3 regions of the Hoeflea sp. AS60 genome follow, and region 1 is predicted to be linked to each of the others. Evidence: riboswitches for the same ligand, from Rfam matches in the RefSeq annotation. Region 1 holds a riboswitch; each other region holds the start of a gene.
What was found. Region 1 has a riboswitch for cobalamin ahead of WNZ14_RS19980 (energy-coupling factor ABC transporter permease). Riboswitches for the same ligand answer to the same signal wherever they lie in the genome.
Positions count from the first base shown of each region.

Region 2: linked by a shared signal. The riboswitch ahead of WNZ14_RS20765 (CbtB-domain containing protein) and the one ahead of WNZ14_RS19980 (energy-coupling factor ABC transporter permease) in region 1 are both predicted to bind cobalamin.
Region 3: linked by a shared signal. The riboswitch ahead of bluB (5,6-dimethylbenzimidazole synthase) and the one ahead of WNZ14_RS19980 (energy-coupling factor ABC transporter permease) in region 1 are both predicted to bind cobalamin.

Region 1 is NZ_JBBMQP010000003.1:174,287-181,919, reverse strand. Features, by position in the region: gene WNZ14_RS20000 (anthranilate synthase) at 1-1,530, shown strand, start outside; gene WNZ14_RS19995 (cytochrome c) at 1,527-1,886, shown strand; gene WNZ14_RS19990 (cation diffusion facilitator family transporter) at 1,892-2,791, shown strand; gene WNZ14_RS19985 (threonine/serine dehydratase) at 2,846-3,820, opposite strand; gene WNZ14_RS19980 (energy-coupling factor ABC transporter permease) at 4,000-4,683, opposite strand; cobalamin riboswitch at 4,739-4,950, opposite strand; gene WNZ14_RS19975 (DMT family transporter) at 5,081-6,019, shown strand; gene WNZ14_RS19970 (DEAD/DEAH box helicase) at 6,333-7,633, shown strand, end outside.
Region 2 is NZ_JBBMQP010000004.1:67,966-75,598, reverse strand. Features, by position in the region: gene cobW (cobalamin biosynthesis protein CobW) at 1-121, opposite strand, end outside; gene cobU (bifunctional adenosylcobinamide kinase/adenosylcobinamide-phosphate guanylyltransferase) at 126-650, opposite strand; gene WNZ14_RS20770 (CbtA family protein) at 647-1,366, opposite strand; gene WNZ14_RS20765 (CbtB-domain containing protein) at 1,379-1,558, opposite strand; cobalamin riboswitch at 1,608-1,982, opposite strand; gene WNZ14_RS20760 (cobyric acid synthase) at 2,033-3,499, opposite strand; gene WNZ14_RS20755 (hypothetical protein) at 3,732-3,863, shown strand; gene WNZ14_RS20750 (ABC transporter substrate-binding protein) at 4,501-5,508, shown strand; gene WNZ14_RS20745 (proline/glycine betaine ABC transporter permease) at 5,709-6,596, shown strand; gene WNZ14_RS20740 (glycine betaine/L-proline ABC transporter ATP-binding protein) at 6,589-7,633, shown strand, end outside.
Region 3 is NZ_JBBMQP010000002.1:211,553-219,185, forward strand. Features, by position in the region: gene phnK (phosphonate C-P lyase system protein PhnK) at 1-259, shown strand, start outside; gene phnL (phosphonate C-P lyase system protein PhnL) at 263-970, shown strand; gene WNZ14_RS11295 (DapH/DapD/GlmU-related protein) at 967-1,581, shown strand; gene bluB (5,6-dimethylbenzimidazole synthase) at 1,578-2,258, opposite strand; cobalamin riboswitch at 2,307-2,489, opposite strand; gene phnC (phosphonate ABC transporter ATP-binding protein) at 2,670-3,551, shown strand; gene phnD (phosphonate ABC transporter substrate-binding protein) at 3,608-4,519, shown strand; gene phnE (phosphonate ABC transporter, permease protein PhnE) at 4,595-5,560, shown strand; gene phnE (phosphonate ABC transporter, permease protein PhnE) at 5,557-7,098, shown strand; gene WNZ14_RS11325 (DUF1045 domain-containing protein) at 7,098-7,633, shown strand, end outside.

The DNA of each region.
Region 1 (7,633 bases):
GGCCGGGACGCGAGTATCGCGCCGGAGCCGTTCAAGCCTTCCGACGGGAATCCTCCGCGCGGTGACCATACCCCGGGTGAATATGCGGAACTGGTCAAGCGCGCCAAGGACAGTTTCCGGCGCGGGGATCTGTTCGAAGTGGTGCCGGGCCAGACGTTCTTCGAGCGCTGTGAAGCGCGTCCGTCAGAAATCAGCCGGCGGCTAAAGGCGATCAATCCGTCGCCCTATTCGTTCTTCATCAATCTGGGCAACCAGGAATATCTGGTCGGCGCATCGCCGGAAATGTTCGTGCGGGTCAACGGCAGGCGGATCGAGACCTGTCCGATCTCCGGCACCATCAAGCGCGGCGATGATGCGATCTCGGATTCCGAACAGATCCTCAAACTGCTGAATTCGAAGAAAGACGAGTCCGAACTGACGATGTGTTCGGATGTCGACCGCAATGACAAGAGCCGGGTCTGTGAGCCGGGGTCGGTCAAGGTGATCGGCAGGCGTCAGATCGAGATGTATTCGCGGCTGATCCACACCGTCGACCATATTGAGGGCCGGTTGCGCGACGGCATGGATGCATTCGACGGTTTCCTGAGCCACGCCTGGGCGGTGACGGTGACCGGCGCGCCCAAACTCTGGGCAATGCGATTTCTCGAAAACAACGAGAAAAGCCCCCGCGTCTGGTATGGCGGGGCTGTCGGCATGGTCAGTTTCAATGGCGATATGAACACCGGCATGACGCTTCGGACCATCCGTATCAAGGACGGCATTGCGGAAGTGCGTGTCGGAGCGACGCTGTTGTATGATTCCAATCCCGAGGAAGAAGAAGCCGAAACGGAATTGAAGGCCTCGGCGATGCTGTCGGCGATCCGCGATGCGCGGCTCGGCAATGCAGGAACCCAGGGAAGGCAAACCGCGAAAGTCGGCGAGGGGGTCTCAATCCTGCTGGTTGACCATGAGGATTCCTTTGTTCACACGCTGGCCAATTATTTCCGCCAGACCGGGGCCAAGGTCACAACAGTGCGCTCGCCGGTTGCCGACGATGTCTTCGACCGTGTGTCGCCGGATCTGGTGGTGCTGTCGCCCGGACCGGGAAGCCCAAAGGATTTTGATTGTGCCGCCACGATCAAGAAGATCCGCGCCCGCGAGCTGCCGGTGTTTGGCGTCTGTCTGGGATTGCAGGCGCTGGCCGAGAGTTTTGGCGGCACCTTGCGGGAACTGGCTATTCCGGTTCACGGCAAGCCATCGCGGATCCGGGTGCAGCCAAACGGGATTATTTTCTCGGGCCTCGCAAAGGAGGTTACCGTCGGGCGCTATCATTCCATTTTTGCCGATTATGCCTCATTGCCAAAGGAATTCCGTGTTACTGCGGAAACCGATGACGGGGTGATCATGGCAATCGAGCACGAAACTCTGCCGATCGCAGGCGTGCAATTCCACCCCGAATCGATCATGACGCTGGGTCAGGACGCAGGAATGCGGATGATCGAGAATGTTGTTGCGCATCTGACGCGACAGAAGAAGGTCGAGGCAGGATGAGTGAGACGCTTGGCATCAAGAGGGGTCTGGTTGCCGCAAGTCTCGCGGTATCGGCGCTTTGCGTCCTGTCGGGAGCCAATCCCGCTTCGGCTCAGTCTGACGACGGGGTAAAGCAGGGCCGTGAGCTGGTCGAGGTCAATTGCGGCGGCTGTCATGGCGTAGGCAAGGCGGATGCCAGTCCGCACGAGGGCGCTCCGCCGTTCCGCGACCTGTCAGACCGCTTTCCGATAGATGCGCTTGAGGAAGCCTTTGCCGATGGCCGCATCTATTCAGGCCATCCCGACATGCCCGAATTCATCGCTACGCCGGAGCAGGTGGAAGCGATCATCGCCTATATCGCTTCGCTGCAGGGCTAGGCCCGATGCCGCACGCTTCCAAGACCGTCCGCCAACTGGCCTTCTGGTCCATCCCTCTGGCGTTTGGAGTGATGGGACTGAAATTCGTCGCCTGGCATTTAACCGGCTCGATCGCGCTCTATTCCGATGCGCTTGAATCCATCGTCAACGTGATCGCCGCGCTGGCGGCGTTCTTTGCCATTGGTTACGCCCAGAAACCGGCTGACACCGATCACCCCTATGGTCACCACAAGGCGGAGTATTTTTCCGCCGTGCTGGAAGGCGTGCTTATTGTCGTGGCAGCGTTGTTGATCGTGCATGAAGCGGCCGGCGGGCTCCTGGCGCCGCAACGGATCGAAGCGCCAGCGCTTGGTTTGGCTGTCAATGCGAGTGCCGCGCTTGTCAACGGGATCTGGGCGGCAGTTCTGTTGCGGTTTGGCCGTCGGCATCGATCCCCGGCACTGCAGGCAGATGGTCATCACATCCTGTCAGATGTGGTCACGTCGGTAGGCGTGATCCTTGGGCTGGGTCTGGCGCTTGCGCTGGATCAGCCGCGTCTCGATCCGCTGCTGGCGATCATTGTCGCAATGAACGTTCTGTGGCAGGGCTGGAAGGTGATCTCGTCCTCCGTCAACGGGTTGATGGACCGGGCGGTCGATCCTGCCGACGAACTGCGCATCCAGACCATCATCAAGGCCGAGGCCCAAGGCGCTATCGAAGCGCACGATATCCGGACCCGCATGGCTGGCCGGGTGTCGTTCGTCGAGTTTCACCTGGTGGTGGACGGCAACATGAGTGTTGAGGAATCACACCGGATTTGCGACCGGCTCGAGTCAGCACTCCGCAATGGGGTCGAAGGCATTCGGGTGATCATCCATGTGGAACCCAGTCACAAGGCCAAGGACGAAGGCGTTCTGTTGACCTGAGAATAGAGCGGGCCGGTTGTGATCAGCTTGCCGATTGAAAGCCGGCGTTCTCGATTATGCGCCGAACCGCTCCAGCGCCATGTGAAACATGCCCGCATCCACATTTCCGCCGGAGATGGTGACAATCACATCCTCTCCCTCGATTTCATCGGCATGAAACAAGGCGGCCGCCAGGGCGACTGCGCCTCCGGGTTCGGCAACCAGTTTGAGCCGCGAAAACGCAAACGCCATGGCCTGCAGCGCCTCATCCTCACTCACCGCCAGGCCCGGGCCTGCAAGCCGCGACAGGATCGGGAATGTCAGATCGCCGGGCTGCGGGGTGAGGATTGCGTCGCAAAGCGAGCCAGACATCCGACTGTTGCGCTCGATGGTGCCGGAAGCCAGGCTGCGAGCCATGTCATCAAATCCTTCGGGCTCCGCCGTACGTACCCGAAGCTTTGGAGCGTTAGCCTCCAAAGCCAGTGCAATGCCTGAGGCAAATCCACCGCCGCCGCAGCAGACAAGGATATCCGCTTGCGAAATGCCTTCCGCAGCTGCCTGTTCGGCGATTTCCAACCCACAGGTGCCCTGACCGGCAATCACCATCGGGTCATCGAAGGGTTTGATCAGCGTCAGGCCGTGCTCCGCCGTCAGCCGGGCGCAGATCTCGTCCCGGTCCTCTGTGGCGCGGTCGTAGAGAACCACTTCCGCACCCAAGGTACGGGTATTGTCGATTTTCATCTTTGGTGCGTCGGATGGCATGAGGATGATAGCGCGTGCGCCGTGCCGCGCAGCAGCCAAAGCCACACCCTGGGCATGGTTGCCGCTGGAAAAGGCGATGACGCCGCGTGCCCGAAGGTCAGGGGCCATCCCCGACAGCGCCGACCATCCGCCGCGAAACTTGAAACTGCCTGTGTGTTGCAGGCATTCCGCTTTGACCCAGACGCGTCGGCCTGCAATCTCATCGAGGAACGGAGAGTTGAGCAAGGGCGTGCGGCGGACATGGCCTTCAAGCCGGGCTTGCGCTTCGCGGATCATCTCGATGTTCATCTGTTTCCCAATCTGAATGGCCGGCCTGTGTGCGATTGAAAAATCACGCGGAACTTACGCCGTTTGAGGCAGTATGCGGCAGGCCTGACAGATGGGTACAATCAATTGATTTCATGGGACACAAAAAACGCCGCGCGAGGCTGGCTCACGCGGCGTATCACTTGGTATGGCTCGCTTGCTCAGGCAGCGTGGCCGTAAACCCGGTTGCTGACAATCGGAGTGCCATCAAGCTTGTGCCAGTTCTTGGCGATAGCCAGAACGCCGAGATCGGCGAGCGGCTCGACAATCACGACCAGCATGTAAGCGCCACCGAAGGCCGCGATCTGCGACAGATTTTCAACGCCAAAGCCGTGGCCATAAAGTGCCCAGAAACCGACCCACATGACAATGCCACCCTGGTAGCTGGTCGAAAGCGCAAGCGCCTGCTTGTAGGACACATCCTTGTAGGCGGTCGCCGCCGGGATGATCCGCTTGGCAATGAGCGACATTGCGTAGAGCGGCACCAGCAATGTGGTGACGTTCATGCCATATTGCGGCAGATCGAAGGGAGCGAAAAGCACGCCCTGGATCAAAAGACCCAAAGCCAGGCCTATCGCTGCCGGACCGGCGCCGAACATCAGGTAAAGCGTCGAGCCGAGGATGAGGTGGACTTCCGAGACGCCAACAGCGTGATGCGGAAACACTTCAAAGAACGTGAAGACGAGAAGCGTGGTGATCACCGAGCGCATCGCCAGCGCGGTTGCGCCGCCATCCTCGCGGATCGTGTCCCAGGACATCTTCAGTGTCAGGCCGCCTGCCGCAGCCGCGGTTGCGTAGCTCAAAGCCAGTTTTGCGCCGTCTACGACGCCGGGTTCAATATGCATTTCTAAGCCCTTTCTGCACCCATCGTGCAAGAGGTTGGAGTTGGAAACCCGCGACTGCGGATTCCATAGTCCGGGCAGGTCTCCTGGCTTGCGCTTGATCGCCGTCATCCGCCTTCCCGGGGGATCCCCAGTGGCATTATGGATGCGACTCACGCTCACAGTTGCGAGGGCAGCCACGGATCGGGCCCTGTTTCAGGTCGTCCCTACCGTGTTCCCCTTTAATCCCGAAAGCTTGGCCTTCATGGAACCCGAACAAGCAATTCGTATTCTGGAGCTGACCAGATAGCAATCTGAAAACACGACGTTTTAAGCCGCATCCCGCAACTTTGCAGCTTTTCCGTGGGGCAGGCTGCCGAGGCGGATTGCCCGTGTTGGAGCTGACTGTTACTCAATCTTCATGAGGACTGAAAACACCGACTTTCCGCACTGGCTCGGCCCCGGGCTGGCAACCCTTGGTGTCATCGCAGCATCGGTCGGGTTCGGATTGGTCCCGTATTTTGCCCGTTCGCTGACTGCTGAAGGCATCGCGCCGCACGCCATTGCCTTTTTCCGGTATGCTTTTGCGGCAATTGTACTTGTGCCCTTCGTCTGGCGCGCCAGGGCCAGATGGCCTGCTCTGCTCTGGGGCCTGATCGCCGGTGTCGGCATGGGCGTGGGGTGGATCGGTTATGTTCGCGCGGTGGAGATTGTTCCCGTGTCGACAGCGGGCATTCTCTACATGACATACCCGGTGTTTACGCTGCTGATTGCCTGGCTGATGTTCGGAGATAAGCCGGGTCGCCGCGCCGTTCTGGCGTCACTGATGATCATCGCGGCAGCTGCACTTGCCACCTCACCGGGTGCAGTGACTGTCGATCAGATGCCCGCCCTGATTTTGTCGTTGGCAGCGCCTCTGGGATTCGGGTTTGGCATCAATGTGCTGGTGCACAAGCTCACAGTGCTCAATCCGGTGGCGCGCATCGCCTGCGTCAGTCTCGGTTCTGTGCTAGGGCTTTTGCCATTGATGATCGCCACGCCGATTGCAGCGCTTGTCCCCGGCACTGTGTCAGGCTGGTGGCTTGTGGCTGGCATCGCCTTTGGTTCGGCGCTTGTTCCACAACTTCTCTACACCGTCGCTGCGCCCGCCATAGGCACCGCACGGACTGCGATTGCCGGAAGTTTCGAGCTGCCGACAATGTTTCTGGTGGGGTGGTTTGCCTTTGCGGAGCCGATCGGCTTGGCGCAGTGGATTGCCTGCGCCATCGTCATTTCGGCAATTGCGCTGACGCCGGGAAAGTCCATTCGCAGTGTGGCTGCGAGCCTTCCGGGTGAGGAGAAAGAGCGCATATTCAGTTAAGCTTGTTTGCTGCGATGCAGCGAAAATCTGCCCCCTGCCTTGACACAGCCGCAATTATCAGGCCTAAGAGGCGCAACTGGATAGGGGCCAAATCGGCCGCTGCACGCCTCCTTAGAGTCGAGATGAGCGTGTTCTGACTTCCCCTAACGTCCACCTTGAAATTTCGCGTCGGCCAGCGGCGATGCGCCCAACCCGAACTCCTCCGATTGCGGTCATGCCGTAGCCGGCGGGAATTTTGTGATCGGGCATGGTCCGCGAATGGCAGCGCGCAAGCGCTCCCCCGACGTATTGCCCAAAATTCGAAAGTTATACCATGTTGTTTTCCGAACTCGGTCTGTCCAAGGCCCTCCTCGACACGCTTGATGGTCTTCACCTGACCACACCGACACCGATCCAGGTGCAGGCTATCCCTCCCGTTCTCGAAGGCCGTGACGTTATCGGCCTGGCGCAGACCGGCACCGGCAAGACCGCAGCGTTCTCGCTGCCGATCCTGCATCGCCTCGCGCCCGGCAAGAAAGCCGCGCCGAAGAAAGTCCGTGCGCTGATCCTTTCGCCGACCCGCGAACTGTCCGCCCAGATTGCCCGGAGCGTCAAGGACTACGGTCGCAAGCTGCATCTGACCTCGTCCGTTGTTGTTGGCGGTGTTTCGATCCGCCCGCAGATCAAGGCGCTGGCTGGCGGTATCGATATTCTCATCGCCACCCCGGGCCGGCTGATGGACCTGATCGAGCAGCGCGCTGTCTCGCTCAACGAAATTGAAGTCGTGGTGCTCGACGAGGCTGACCAGATGCTCGACATCGGCTTCATGCCGGCGATCAAGCGCATTCTCGCGATGACGCCGCAAAATCGCCAGACCCTGTTGTTCTCGGCGACCATGCCCAAGGAAATCCGCCAGCTGTCCGACCGTCATCTGAAGGACCCGATCGAAGTGTCGGTGATTCCTGCCAAGAAGACTGCCGACCGCGTCGAGCATTCGGTCATGCACATGCCGACACCTGCCAAGATGGGCGCACTGGCTTCGCTGATCCGTGACCGCAAGGGCGAACGCGTGATCGTGTTCACCCGCACCAAGCGCGGCGCCGACAAGGCCGTCAAGCGGCTTGAAACGGATGGCTTCAACGCAGCCGCCATCCACGGCAACAAGTCTCAGGGCCAGCGCGAACGCGCGCTTGCAGGTTTCCGCGCCGGCACCGTGCCTGTGCTGATCGCCACCGACATTGCTGCCCGTGGCATTGACGTGCCGGGCGTGACCCTGGTGGTCAATTACGAGCTGCCGAATGTGCCGGAAGTTTATGTTCACCGCATCGGCCGCACCGCGCGCGCTGGCGCTGAAGGCACTGCCGTGACCTTCTGTGCACCAGACGAACGTTCGCTTCTGCGCGACATCGAAAAGATGCTGAAGACAGAGATTCCGGTCGAAAAGGCGCCTGAAGGCACCTATGTCGACGCATTGGCTGATCCTGATGGCGATTTTGCTCCGCTGAACAAGACCCAGCGTCCGCGCCAGGGTGCACGGCCGCAAGGCGCCAAGCCGCAGGGTCAGGGCCGCAGGCCCGATCAACGTCAGGGCCAGGGTGGAAAGCCGCAAGGCCAGGGTCGCAACTCCGGCAATGG
Region 2 (7,633 bases), on a different contig from region 1:
CATTGATGATCAGCGCAATCCGCTTGCCCTTGGCGTTGGACAGCATGTGCCGGATCAGCGTGGTCTTGCCCGCGCCGAGAAAGCCGGTGATCACGGTTGCAGGAATTTTTGAACCCATCATGGCGTCAGCCCTTCATTTTGAGTGGCAGGCCGGCGGCGACGAAATAGACTTCGTCGGCCAGGCTTGCGATTAACTGGTGGAGGCGGCCGGCATGATCGCGAAACGCCCGCGCCATGGCATTGTCAGGCACGATGCCCAGCCCCACCTCATTCGATACAAAGACCACAGGCCCCTCAAGCGAAGGCAGTGATCCGGCAAGTTCGTCAAACGCGGCGTCGATGTCGTGCTCGCCGAGCATAAGATTGGTGACCCACAGGGTGAGGCAATCGACCAGCACCGGACGGTCGGCGCGTGTATTGGCTTCAAGCGACTTCGCCAGTTCCAGATGAGCCTCGATAGTCTCCCAGCCCTGCCCGCGCCGGTCCTGGTGTGAGGCAATGCGGTCGCGCATTTCGTCATCCCAGGCCTGACCCGTTGCCAGGTACAATCTTGATCCGGAGGCGCGTTCGACCAGGCCTTCGGCAAAACCGGATTTGCCCGAGCGGGCACCGCCCAGCACAAGCGTCACCTTTGGCAGACCGTCTGTCACGCCGCTCTTTCCTCGGGCACCCGAGACAGGAAATACCCCAGCAACCCGCCAAGCAGCAGCCAGAAGAACAAGGTTGTTGCAAGCGAGGCCGCAGCATAGGCAGAGGCGATATAGGCGGGTACTTCGCTCGACAGATCTTCGGGAATTGGCGAGCCCCAGATATGCGGTGCAACGATGATCACAACGCCCAGCACCTTGATCGGCCATTCTGGCCGCATGGCGAGACACCAGATCCCCACCGCTGAGGCGAGCACCGCAATCATCCACCAGCCCTGACGGTCACCAAGGTCGGCATAGGGAAAACCCGGAACCGCCGGTGGCAGGCTCATCGCAGGCGCAAGCTGGACGCAGAACCAGGCCGCTGCTCCCAGAAGAACACCCCGCGTGAGAGCTTGGCGGCCCCCGGGGAAATCCATCCCCGTCAGTAACGCCACGGCAGCGAGCATCAGCGCGAAGCCCGCTCCGGCAACCAGATTGGCAAGGATCGTATCGCCAAGCCGGCCAAAGCCAAGCATCGACCCATCATCACTATGGCCGTGATCTCCCGCATGTTCATGCGCGGGCTCGGCAGCACTGTGAGAATGGCCAGCTTCGCCATTCTCGTAGGCTTCCGCCTGCATGATCAGCGGAATGGTTTTGACATATTGGGCGGGCGTCATTGCGAAACCCGCAATGAGCCCGGCGGCAAGAGCCGCCAGGAGCAACCTGACAATCATAGGATCAATCCCTTAGTGGCAGGGAAAGCCGTAGGAATGACGGGTGTCGTGCGCTGCATCGTGCAGCGCCTGAGAGTTGGCGAGGCCAACCCCGAACACCAGTATGGAACCGATGACCAGCGCCATCAGTCCGGCAACAGTGCGCGCACCGATGCGATCGGTGAGTGAAAGCGTTTGAATCTTAACAGCCATGACAACCTCCGTGAATGGCTTCGGGAGAATACCTCTCCCAAAGGTCCGGCTCTCAACCGGTGCGAATGGCAGGTCTCCTGGCTCACGGGTCGCGTCGACGTTGCCGTCGAACATCAGCAAATGCCAACCTTCCCGACGTTTATGGCGGTCATGAAAACGGGACGATTCGTAGACAAAGAGGCGTCCGCGCCGATTGATCATGCCGCCACGTCAGTGGCGTTTCCGGTCCGGAGCTTCAAGTTGACGGAAAGACACCATTGTCTCCCGTCACTCTGGCATTCCGTGCCGGTGACATTTGCCTCGCCGCTCTACAGTCGCGGGGTCGGCTGCGATAAGGATGCCCTGATTGGGTCCACCCCGTCGCATTCCCTTTTGATCCTGAAAACCAGTTCGGTTTTCTGGAACCATTCGAACTTCAATTGATAGGGCTGACGCGGCGGGCTGTCAATCGCAGCTGCGCCATTGCCGCTTCCATCAGCGACCGATCTGAGCGGAAGCTTCCATCAGCCGTTCAAAGCCGACGAGTCGGTCAAGTTCACCGGCAATTTCATCGAGCGCCTTGTCCACATCGGCGCGGAAATTGGTCTCCCCGCCCCGAATGCCAAATTCCGCGAGGAGCTTCGCGCGGTAGGAATCCGAATCGAACAGGCCGTGCAGATAGGTCCCAGATACCTTGCCGTCGGCTGATATCGCGCCGTCGGGACGGCCATCGAGAAGCGTCATCGGCCGGGCACTATCCGGACCGCGACTGATACCGAGATGAATCTCGTAGCCCGACAAGCCCACATCGTACTCGGCGGACCGGGCTTCGATGTTGCGGACAGTCTTTTCGGGCGCCATCTCGGTGTCGATATCGAGCAACCCGAGCCCCTCGGCAGATGTCGCGCCACCTTCAAGCCCCTGCGGATCCAGCACACTCTGTCCCAGCATCTGGTAACCGCCGCAAATACCGATTATGCGACCGCCGCGCCGGCGGTGCGCCTGCAGATCTTTGTCCCAGCCCTGCTGACGGAAATCGTTGAGATCGGAAATCGTCGATTTCGACCCCGGCAGGATAACAAGACCGGCATCTTCGGGCAGCCGCTCACCGGGCCGCACGAACACGAGTTCGACTTCCGGTTCGGCCTTGAGCGGGTCGAAATCGTCGAAATTGGCGATCCGCGACAAGATTGGTACTGCCACCTTGAGCGCCCGCGCGTCTCCCCGGACCAGCCGCTCGAGTGCCACCGAATCCTCAGCAGGCAGTCGCGCTGCGGCTTTCAGCCATGGTATCACACCAAGACACGACCAACCGGTAAAACCGTCGACAGCAGCAATGCCGTCATCAAACAGGCTGACATCACCGCGAAACTTGTTGATGAGGTAGCCAACGATCATCGCCCGGTCTTCGTCGGGCAGGATTGTGTGGGTCCCGACCAGCGATGCGATCACCCCTCCCCGGTCGATGTCACCGACCAGCACCACCGGAACCCGGGCCGATGTCGCAAATCCCATATTGGCGATATCGCCTGGTCTGAGATTGATTTCCGCCGGAGAGCCGGCGCCTTCAACCAGCACAAGATCCGCCTGCTCCGATACACGGCCGAAACTGTCGAGGACCGCCGCCATCAGCTGGGGCTTGAGCTTCTGGTAATCGCGGCCCTTTGCATGCCCGAAGACCTTGCCCTGAACCACCACTTGCGAACCGGTTTCCGATTGAGGTTTGAGCAGCACCGGGTTCATGTGCACACTGGCAGGCACCCGGCAGGCCAGTGCCTGCAGCCACTGCGCCCGGCCGATTTCGCCGCCATCATCGGCGACCGCGGCGTTATTGGACATGTTCTGCGGCTTGAACGGCCGGACCTTCAGTCCGTGATTAGCCGCGAGCCGGCAAAAGCCCGCAACCAGTGCGGTCTTGCCAACATCCGAACCTGTTCCCTGAAACATCAACGCCCGTGTCATGGGACCGTCGATAGCACCGCAAACAGCAGATCAAAAGGCTTTTTCAAGCGCTCGCGCTAACCATTCGTTCACCGCGTTTTCAAACCTTCGGCAATTTCTTTTTGCGACATCTGAATTGCGACATGCCGCGGCGGATTCAATGCAGCTCACCCCACCCGATAAGCATAGAGCAGCGGCAGATGGTGATTGCCATTTGAATAATGTCGTCAACACCAAACGGAAGGACATCGCCATGCTTTATGTATTCAACTCCGCCAATCGCGTTCAGATCGCATGGAACAACGTGCTTCCGGTTCAGAAGGCTAACGAGAAGCGCAAGTCAGGCATTCTCAACAGCCTCATCCGCACCCTTTCCGCAGGTTGAAGCCACCCAACGGCGCCCTTCGGGAAAGCGTGTTTGAACGAGATTTCAGAAGGCCGGATGAGCGATCGTCCGGCCTTTTTATTTTGACCGGTCAGCCCTTCAAATGCGAAGGCCGCCCGGATCGTGAGATCCGGGCGGCCTGCCAAATACACTGACGCCCTCACAAATACGCGCGAGGTTCGCGACATCCCGGTACGCAATACCTTATCCGGGATGGTCGGCGGTTGTCCCCCGCCGTGGAAACAGGTTTAACCCGGACATCGTTACCGGAGCGTTAGTGAAACCCTAAGCAATCATGAATCATGCATTTTATTTGCACTGCCTGCATTGGCATGATGCGGCGCACCATCGGTGACCACCTGAATCACGAATTCTCAATGATACGGTTGATTTCTTTCACCAAGTCCTTACCCTGAAGGGCGGTAAATCAACCGGCCAATCGCTTGCGACAGAGTTCCGTGGGTTCCAATTGCGTCGTCTGATGTCGCCTTCGCGTCTTATTTAGCGTGAAAATTGGTTTTCAATGACCATGAGGCGGTCTGCCTTCAATTCCATCGGTTTCCGGTAAACAGCAGTGACCGGATCTGCCGAAAAATGGAACAACCACTGCATCAATTAAGACTGGGAGGTCTTACACATGAAGAAGCTTCTCGCTTCCACCGTTCTCGCCGTTGGCCTTATGGGCTTTGCCGGCGCAGCATCCGCAGAAGATTGCGGACGCGTGACTATCGCCAACATGAACTGGGCCTCGGCCGAAGTTCTGGCCAATATCGACGAAATCATTCTCTCTGAAGGTTATGGCTGCCAGGCAGAACTGGTTGCCGGTGACACCACACCGACACTCACTTCAATGGTTGAAAAGCAGGAACCGGATGTTGCTCCGGAAGCCTGGATCAACTCGCTGCGCACCCTGCTCGACGCAGCTGTTGCAGAAGGCAAGCTTGACTATGCGTCCGAATCGCTCAGCGATGGCGGCGTTGAAGGCTGGTGGATCCCGAAATATTTCGCGGAAGCCCATCCTGAAATCAAGACAATTGACGATGCTCTTGCACACCCTGAACTTTTCCCTGCTCCCGGCATGGAAAATGCAGGCAAGGGCGGCGTCTACAACTGCCCTGAAGGCTGGGGCTGCCGCATCATCACAACCAACCTTTTCAAGGCCTATGGCGCTGAAGAAAAGGGCTGGGTAACAGTTGAAACCGGTTCCGCTGCCGGTCTCGACGGCTCGATCGCCAAGGCTTACGAGAGCGAAGATCCGTGGCTCGGTTACTATTGGGCTCCAACCGCTATCCTCGGCAAATACGAGATGGTCAAGCTCGATCATGGCGTGCCGCACGACAAGGCTGAATGGGACCGTTGCACATCGATCACCGATTGCCCGGATCCAGTCAAGAACGCCTGGTCGAAGTCGGAAGTCTACACTGTCGTGACCGACAGCTTCAAGAAGCGCGCTGGACCGGCCTATGACTACCTTGCCAACCGCAGCTGGCCGAATTCCACTGTGAACACCTTGCTTGCCTGGATGGCTGACAACCAGGCTACAGGTGAAGCCGGAGCCCGTCATTTCCTCAAGGAAAATGAGGACATCTGGACGAAGTGGGTGTCTCCTGAAGCGGCCGAAAAGGTCAAGAAAGCAGTGATGTAACCCATCGCTTACAGTGTGGCGGGCTTAGGTCCGCCACATTTTTATTCAGGCAGCCGCGGTCGGGGAACACAAAACCGCAGCAGTCTGGAGCCGGGACCGGGGCACGCGCCAAAAGGTGCATTCGTCTGGCCACAGGCAGCGATGAATTGCTGGTCGCCTGACGATCAGCCAACACTATTTTCCGTATTTGGAGCGTGAATATGGACTGGCTCACAGAATTTCCCGCCATGGACACCGACAGACTGACTGCCTTGAAAAAGGCAATCGATCTCGGTTTTCGCAACTTCACCCGCGCGTATGGCGATGTATTTGAAACCGCACTCTATCCAGTGCAATGGTTCATGTATCGCGTGGAGCAATTGCTCACCACTTCGCCTTGGCCCCTCGTCATCCTGGCTTTCGCAGTGATCGCATGGCTGGCAAGCCGCAGTTGGAAGATTACCATCGGTGTTATCATCACACTGCTGCTGATCGGCTATTTCGACATGTGGGAAGACACCATGAAAACCGTCGCAATGACGGTCGTGGCGACCATAATGGCTATCATTTTCGGCATACCGATAGGCATTCTCATGGGCCGGTCCGACAGGGTCCAGGCGGTCCTCAACCCGATCCTCGACGTGATGCAGACGATGCCGAGTTTCGTCTACCTCATTCCAGTGGTCATGCTGCTCGGCATTGGTCGGGTACCGGGACTGATTGCTGTGATGGTCTATGCCATTCCGCCGATCATCCGTTTGACCAATCTCGGCATCCGGCTGGTCGACAAGGATGTGCTGGAGGCGGCCGATGCATTTGGTTCGTCCAACTGGCAGCGGCTTAAGAACGTGCAGATGCCACTGGCGTTGCCGACCATCATGGCCGGCGTCAACCAGACCATCATGATGGCACTCGCCATGGTCGTCGTTGCTTCCATGATCGGTGTTCAGGGCCTTGGTCTGCCGGTCCTCAAGGCCATCGCCAACCAGTACTTTACGCTTGGCATATTCAACGGCCTCGCCATTGTCGGCATCGCCATCATCTTTGACCGCACCAGCCAGGCCTATGGCAAGCGGCTGCAGAAGCACCTGGAGGTGGTTCATGGCTGACCAACACACCGGAATCGGGATCAACATCCGCAATCTTTACAAGATTTTCGGAGCCAACCCGGATGCCTATATCGATGCCGTCAAGGGTGGTATGACCAAGACCGAGCTCAACGACAAGCACAACCATGTGCTCGGTCTGAAGGACATCAATATCGATATGCCCGGCGGCGGCATTCAGGTTGTCATGGGCCTTTCCGGCTCGGGCAAATCCACCCTGATCCGTCACATCAACCGGCTGATCGACCCGACGGCCGGCGAAGTGATCGTCGGCGATGACGATGTCGTCAAGATGAACGAGAACGAGCTTCGCGAGTTCCGCCGTCACAAGACCGCAATGGTGTTTCAGAAGTTCGCGCTTCTGCCCCACCGCACGGTTCTTGAGAACACGGTCTACGGTCTGGAAATCCAGGGCATTCCCCGCGAAGAGCAGGAAAAACAGGCCCGCCGCTGGATTTCACGGGTTGGCCTCGATGGCTTCGAGGACAATTATCCCAACCAGCTTTCAGGCGGCATGCAGCAGCGCGTGGGCCTTGCCCGGGCGCTGACCAACGACGCGCCGATCCTGCTGATGGATGAAGCCTTCTCGGCACTCGATCCGTTGATCCGCATGGACATGCAGACAGTGCTGCTGGATTTGCAGAAGGAAATCCGCAAGACCGTTGTCTTCATCACCCACGATCTCGATGAGGCGCTTCGCCTGGGCGACCGCATTGCCATCCTCCGGGATGGTGAAGTGGTGCAGCAGGGCACCAAGCAGGAAATCGTGCTTCGTCCGGCCGACGAGTACATTTCGAGCTTTGTGCGAGAGGTCAATCGCGGACGAGTCATCTCCGTCGACATGGTCATGACGCCGCTTTCCGGCGAGCCGCAAGGCATGCCGATCAAGACAGGAACAGTGCTCGAAGTCGCGGCCAAGAAGATGACCGACAGCAGTGCTTCTTTCGCTCATGTGACGGACGCGGACGGCAAGCCCATTGGCGCGCTCGACATTCAGGAAGTCATCTCGGCGATGGTAACCCCTGTCGACCATGAGACTG
Region 3 (7,633 bases), on a different contig from region 1:
GTTCATGGATGAACCGACAGGCGGGCTTGATGTTTCGGTACAGGCGCGGCTTCTTGATCTTTTGCGCGGACTGGTTTCCGATCTCGGTCTTGCCGTTGTGGTGGTTACCCACGATCTCGCTGTGGCGCGGCTTTTGTCAGACCGGATGATCGTGATGAAGGAGGGCAAGGTTATCGAGGCTGGTCTCACCGACCGGGTGCTTGATGACCCGCGCGCGCCCTACACCCAGCTTCTTGTTTCCTCTATTCTGCAGGTCTGACCCATGAACACGCTGCTTGTTGCCTCGGAAGTTCAAAAAACCTTCATCATGCACATGCGCGGCGGCGTCGAATTGCCGGTTGTCGCCAATGTATCATTCTCGCTCAAGGCCGGATCATGCGCGGTGCTTGGCGGCCCGTCAGGCGTCGGCAAGAGCTCGATCCTGAAGATGCTGTACGGCAATTACGGCTGCGACAGCGGCCAGATCCTGGTGCAGCACCATGGCCGTCACATCGATATCGCCAGTTCATCTCCGCGCACTGTGCTGGAGATCCGGCGCGACACGATCGGTTATGTCAGCCAGTTTTTGCGCGCGGTGCCGCGGGTTTCGGCGCTGGATGTGGCTGCGGAGCCACTGATGATCCGCGGTGTGGCGCAGGAGACAGCGCATGAACGGGCGCGAGAGCTGTTTACCGAACTCAATCTTCCCGAAAAACTCTGGTCGCTGCCGCCGGCGACGTTTTCGGGCGGCGAACAGCAACGCGTCAACATTGCGCGCGGTTTCATCACCGATCATCCGGTGCTGCTGCTTGACGAGCCGACGGCGTCGCTCGATGCGGCCAACCGTGAGGTGGTCATCAGCCTGATCGCCCGCAAGAAGGCCGATGGTGCAGCACTTCTCGGGATTTTCCACGATCATGACGTGCGCAATGCAGTGGCTGATCACGTCATCGACGTCTCCGCCTTTGCCACTGGAAAGTCTGCTGCATGACCAGATTGTCTGATACGCCTCTGGTGCACTCCACCGCCAAGATCGTGGATTCGACGCTTGGACGCTACACCGAAGTCGGCGCCAACTGCACCGTGGCGCATTCAACCATGGGCGACTATTCCTACTGCGTCGAGAACACGCAAATTGCGTATGCCAATATCGGCAAATTCGCCAACATCGCTTCCCATGTGCGGATCTATGCCAGCATGCACCCGATGGAGCGGGCGTCCTTGCATCATTTCAGTTACCGGTCGTCGTGGTATTTTGACGGTGCGGCAGATGATCAGGAGTTCTTTGACTGGCGCGCCGGGCAGGGGATAACGATCGGTCACGACAGCTGGATCGGGCACGGCGCGGTTGTGATGCCGGGCGTGAAAATCGGCAATGGCGCCAGCATCGGCGCCAACGCGGTGGTAACAAGAGATGTCGCCGATTTCGCCATCGCCGTCGGTGTGCCGGCACGCACGATCAGGCAGCGTTTTTCCGATGATATCGCCAGCCGTCTCGATGCGCTCGCCTGGTGGGACTGGGAGCATGACCGGCTTCATGCCGCGCTCAAGGATTTCCGGTCGCTGCCGGCCGAGGAATTTCTCGAGCGCCACGGCGGTTAAATCTCTCCCTGCCAGCACTCCTCGAAAATCAGCTCATCGAGGGGCAGTCTGCGGTTCCAGCCTTTGACCTCAAGTTCTGGCCGCTCATAGAGCTCATCGACATAGCCCAGACACAGATAGGCGACGATCTCGATCCTGTCGGGAATACCGAGAATGGATTTGAGGTCGGCGTCGCGAAAGATGCTGACCCAACCCATGCCGATGCCTTCGGCGCGCGCCGCGAGCCATAGGTTCTGCACCGCGCAGACGGTGCTGTAGAGATCCATTTTGGAAGTGTGGGTTCGCCCCAGAACGACATCACCACCGCGATCACGGTCACAGGTGACGCAGATATTGAGCGGCGCCTTGCGGATGCCCTCGAGCTTGAGCGACTTGTATTTCGATTGCCGCGCTTCAGGGAACATTGTGGCTGCTTCATCATTGGCGCGACCGAACGCGTCGGCGACACGATCGCGAACACTTTGATCCCTGATAGTTATGAAATTCCACGGCTGCATGAAGCCGACCGATGGCGCGTTGTGGGCGGCCTCCAGCAGACGGCGCACCACGTCATCAGGAACAGGGGTCGCCAGGAACTGGTCGCGCACGTCGCGGCGGGTGAAGATGGCTTTGTATACGGCGTCGCGTTCAGCCGTATCGAAAGCCCTGGCTGCAGTCAGCATTGATGTATTCGGCATTGTTTGATCCCCAACAATCCGTAACACCCCGCAGCGCTGTCCATGCGCTCAAAGGCTATGACGTCTGGCCGGTCTTCTGACTTCGGATCATCTGGTCTGCGCGCCTTCCCGGGTCTCTCCCAGTGGCATGTCGCTCAGACCATCCCCGTCACAGCGTTGGGCACGTTCCGGATTTTCACCGAATTCCCGATTCTCCCGCATGTCACGGGCACCAGACACTTGCATAGGGCCATGGCGGTGGCCGGAGTGCAAGCATCAAAACTGCAGAAATATGTGGGTTTTTGCTTGTTCGGCAGGACGGCTGTGGATCGTAACAAAACTGACATCAAACCGACATCGCGCCTTCACATGGCTGGGCTAGTCCAATCCTCGAAAGTCACAAAACCAAACGTGATCTCAGAGGATTTGCTTATGCTTGAATTGACCGATGTGACCCGCCGTTTTGGCAACAACATAGCCGTTGATGCAGTCACACTCTCAATTCCCGAGGGCCAGATGGTCGGCGTCATTGGACGTTCGGGAGCAGGCAAGTCCACGCTTCTGCGCATGATCAACCGTTTGACACCGTCGAGCAGCGGAGAGATCCGGTTCAAGGGCAAGACGGTCTCGGGCCTGAATGGCGGCGGGCTCCGCAATTGGCATCGTGATTGTGCGATGATCTTCCAGCAGTTCAATCTTGTGCCGCGGCTTGATGTGCTGACCAACGTCTTGCTCGGTCGCCTCAATCACCGTTCGACAGTGCTCAACATTCTCAACATCTTCACTGTCGAAGAGCGCGCCAACGCGCTTGCCGCACTGGAGCGGCTCGGCATCGCCCAGACCGCGCTTCAGATGGCAGGCACGCTGTCTGGTGGCCAGCAGCAGCGCGTCGCCATTGCCCGGGCCCTGATGCAGTCGCCATCGATGATCCTGGCTGATGAGCCGATCGCTTCGCTTGATCCGCTCAATGCGCAGATTGTGATGGATGCGCTCAAGGACATCAATGAACGTGAAGGCATCACGGTGATCACCAACCTGCATACGCTTGATACTGCGCGCCACTATTGCGAGCGGGTGATCGGCATGGCGGGTGGCAAGGTGGTTTTCGATGGCCCGCCCGATGAACTTACCACCGAAGCCGTCCGGATGATCTACGGCGCCTCCGACGATGGCACGGAAATCTCTGAATCCATCACATCGACATCCATTTCAGCCGGTCAACCAGTTGTGCCGGCCAAACCGAAATCCACCGGTCCACTGCAGCCCGCGCTTCGCGCGAGAACTGCAGCCACCGGGGTCGCCTTGCCAGCGTAACAGGCTCAACCCACGGAATTGCCGGCAAGACGCCGGTCCGAACCAGGAGCAGATCCATGATCAAGAAAGCCCTTCTCGCAGCGGCATCGTTCGCTGCCGTCATCGCTGTCCAGCCTGCAGTTGCTGAAGACCTCAAGGACTTCCGCATCGGTATTCTCGGTGGCGAAAACGAAGCCGACCGTCTGCGCAGTTTCCAGTGCATGACAGAAAAGCTGCCTGCCGTTCTCGGCGTTGAAAAGGTTTCGCTTTTCCCCGCTGCCGATTATGACGGCGTTATCCAGGGCCTGCTTGGTGGCACGCTCGATTATGCCGAACTCGGCGCATCTGGCTACGCCAAGGTCTATCTTGATGATCCGAAGGCAGTCGAGCCTATCCTGACCACCATCCAGACCGATGGCGCCACCGGCTACTACTCGGTGATGGTCGCTCGCAAGGATTCAGGCATGACCAAGCTTGAAGACCTCAAGGGCAAGAAGCTCGGCTTTGCCGATCCGGACTCCACCTCGGGCTTTCTGATCCCGTCGGTTACCCTGCCGGCTGCCATCGGCATGCCAATTGCCGATTTCTTCGCTGAAACCGGCTTTGGCGGCGGTCATGAAAACCTCGTCCTCGAAGTGGTCAAGGGCAACTTCGACGCTGGCACAACCTGGGCTTCGGGCGTTGGCGAATTCAAGGACGGCTATACCTCCGGCAACCTGAAGAAGATGGTCGACAAGGGCATCGTCGATATGGGCGATCTGGTCGAACTCTGGAAGTCGCCGCTGATCCCGAACGGTCCGATCGTTGTTCGCTCAACGATGGATACAGACATGAAGACCAAGTTCAAGGACTTCATGATGGCCCTGCCTGAAAGCGATCCGGAGTGCTTCTCCGCGATCCAGGGCGGCGATTACAAGGGCTATACCGAAGTTGATCCTTCGTTCTACCAGGCGATCATCGACGCTCGCAAGGCCAAGATCGGCTCGTAAGCCTCATCCGCATCACATCGCCGCGGTCCCTTGTTCAAGGGGCCGCGGTTTTACCTGTCAGTACAGGACCTCATCATGACAACGCCCCGACATTCACAGATGGTCATCGAGACCGAGCGGCACTGGCAGGCTTTGGCCCGGCAACGGCGTATCTACACAGGCCTGGGGCTTGCGCTTCTCATGATGGCTTTGGCGGGTTCTCTATGGTTTGCCAACGAGACCAATGCCGGCAAGTTCTGGGACCGGCTGCCACATTTTTTCGATTTCTTCGGCGACATGATCCCTCGCGACGGATGGGAAGTCTGGCGCGCACTGTTCGATCTTCCGAGCCCCTATGCGGACGGATCGCTGAAATATGACTATCCAGTCGGTCGAGTGTGGCTGACCGACAGTCTCTACATGCCCGAATATGTCTACAAGATGATCGAGACCATCAACATCGCCATCGTCTCGACCATCATCGGCTTCACCTTCGGCTTCCTGCTCTGCTTCCTTGCGGCTTCGAACCTGACGACGAGAGGCTGGCTGCGTGGTTTCGTGCGGCGTTTTCTGGAAATTCTCCGGGCCTTCCCGGAGATCGTGATCGCCGGGTTCTTTGCAGCAATTCTGTCGCTCGGCCCGGTGCCGGCAATCATTGCCGTTGCGATCCACACGATTGGTTCCTTGGGGAAAATGTTCTTCGAGGTGGTGGAAAACGCGGACATGAAGCCCGACGAAGGATTGCGCGCGGTTGGCGGCAGCTGGGTCGAGAGGGTTCGGTTTGGAATGGTGCCGCAGGTGCTGCCGAATTTCCTGAGTTACACTCTCCTTCGGCTCGAAATCAATGTGCGCGCCTCAACGATCATCGGCGCAGTTGGTGGCGGTGGCATCGGGGAAGCCCTGCGGCTGTCGATCAGTCGCGGCCATGAGGCCAAGACCATTGCCATCGTCCTTCTGCTGCTCATCACCGTGATTGCGGTTGATCAGCTTTCTGCCTGGTTGCGCAAACGTGTGGTCGGCGAGCAGGCCTTTACCAGTGCCCGTGCAGGAGCCTTGTCATGACCGCGATGACTGCAAGCCAGATTGACGATATTGTCGGGCGCTACCCGGATGTGTTCAACCGATCGTTTCTGACCCGTTACGGCAAGGTTGTGATGGTTGCGGCCGTCGGCCTTTACCTGGTTTTTGCCTGGAACCTGTTTGCCATCGGGCAGGTTTTTCAGCGCGGCAGCTGGGATATTGCCGGAAGCTATCTCGCTGACTGGATCTCGTACGAAGTGCGACCGGATATCGTTTATCACGACGGGTATCTGGAGGTGGAGTTTCCAAAATATTCTCCGCTTGGCTCCGACCCCAAGCCAGACTGGCTGGTGACCGAGAATGCCGAAGTGACGGTGATAACAAAGGCCACGAAAGCCGCACCGGCCGAGGCGCCGCCTGCGGCAACGGGCTTCATGAATCCAGGCGCCAAGGGAACGTCGACAGGTTTCATGGCGCCGGGTGCGGCGCTCGGCGGCGCTGCGGCGGATGCCGGGTCATCGACAGCGGCGACGCCAGCGACCTCGGAACGGAAAATTCTGCCGGTCCGTGTCGATGTCGACATGAGTTCGGGTTCGGTTCTGGTTGAACCTTACCGGGTGACGCTGAAACGCGGCTCGGAGACGGTTGTCCTCAATATCGGATCTGACGGTCTTGTGCGGGCCGACAGCGCTCTGCCTGAATGGGTGGTCAATCGCCGCGAAGGTGAAAAAATGATCGCCAGTTTCGGATTTGCCGGCCGAGTTGAAATTGAAGACGACGAGGTCAAAGTCCGGCAACGGTTCCTGGGCTGGGAGAATTTTGTGTTCGACACGTCTTCTCCGTTCTGGAACCGCGGCTTTGGCGATGTCGCAGCGACAGTTCTCTGGGGAGAGCGGATAAAGCCGGAGCAATCCAACCTGTCGCTTGCTGTTGATAATTTCCTCAACAATGCCGAATGGCAGCATGGCGATGTGTTCATCAAGCTCGGACAGACGATTGTCATGGCGTTCGTCGGCACGCTGTTCGCCACTGCAATCGCTTTTCCCTTGTCCTTTATGGCGGCGCGCAACATCACCCCGAGTTTCCTGACCAACCAGGTGGTGAAACGGCTGTTTGACTTCCTTCGCTCGGTCGACATGCTGATCTGGGCACTGTTTTTCACGCGCGCATTCGGCCCCGGACCGCTCGCCGGCATTTCCGCCATTTTCTTCACCGATACCGGGACGCTCGGAAAACTTTACTCCGAGGCCCTGGAAAACATCGACGAGAAACAACGCGAGGGTGTACGTTCGCTGGGTGCGAATCCGTTGCTGATTCAGCGGTTCGGCGTCGTGCCGCAGGTCTTGCCGGTGTTCGTCAGTCAGTCGCTGTATTTCTGGGAATCCAACACCCGCTCGGCGACCATCATCGGTGCGGTTGGCGCGGGTGGCATCGGTCTCAAATTGTGGGAGGCGATGCGCACCAATGCGGATTGGGAGAATGTTGCCTACATGGTGATGCTGATCCTGATCGTGGTCTACATTTTTGACACGATTTCCTCGCGACTGCGTGGATTGCTGATCGGCAAGGGACAGACTTGATGCGATATGCTCTCTATTTTGCTCCGGGTCCTGGCGAGGCGCTGGCGGATCTTGGCGCGAGCTGGATAGGGCGTGAGGCTCTAACCGGCGTGGCGGTCGATCATCCTGAACTTGGTGGCTTAAGCGCAAACGAGCTTGCGTCGATCACCGGCCCGGCGCGGCGCTACGGATTCCATGCAACGCTCAAAGCACCGTTTCGTCTGGCCGAGGGCGTGAGCGAAGCCGATCTGGTGAGGGCAATGGACCAGTTTGCCTCCGATGCCGTGGCATTTGAGATTCCGTCGTTGGTCGTTGGACGGCTCGAGGGGTTTCTGGCGCTGGTTCCAGGAGGAACCGCACCCGAGCTGAACGCTTTCGCCAATCTGGTTGTTGAAGCATTTGAGCCGTTGCGTGCGCCCCTGACTGAAAGGGAAATCGAGCGCCGCAATCCGGAATCGCTGTCATCAGAGCAACTCAAACATCTGATGCGATGGGGTTATCCCTATGTGTTTGACAGCTTCCGCTTTCACATGACCTTGACGATGCGGCTTTCCGA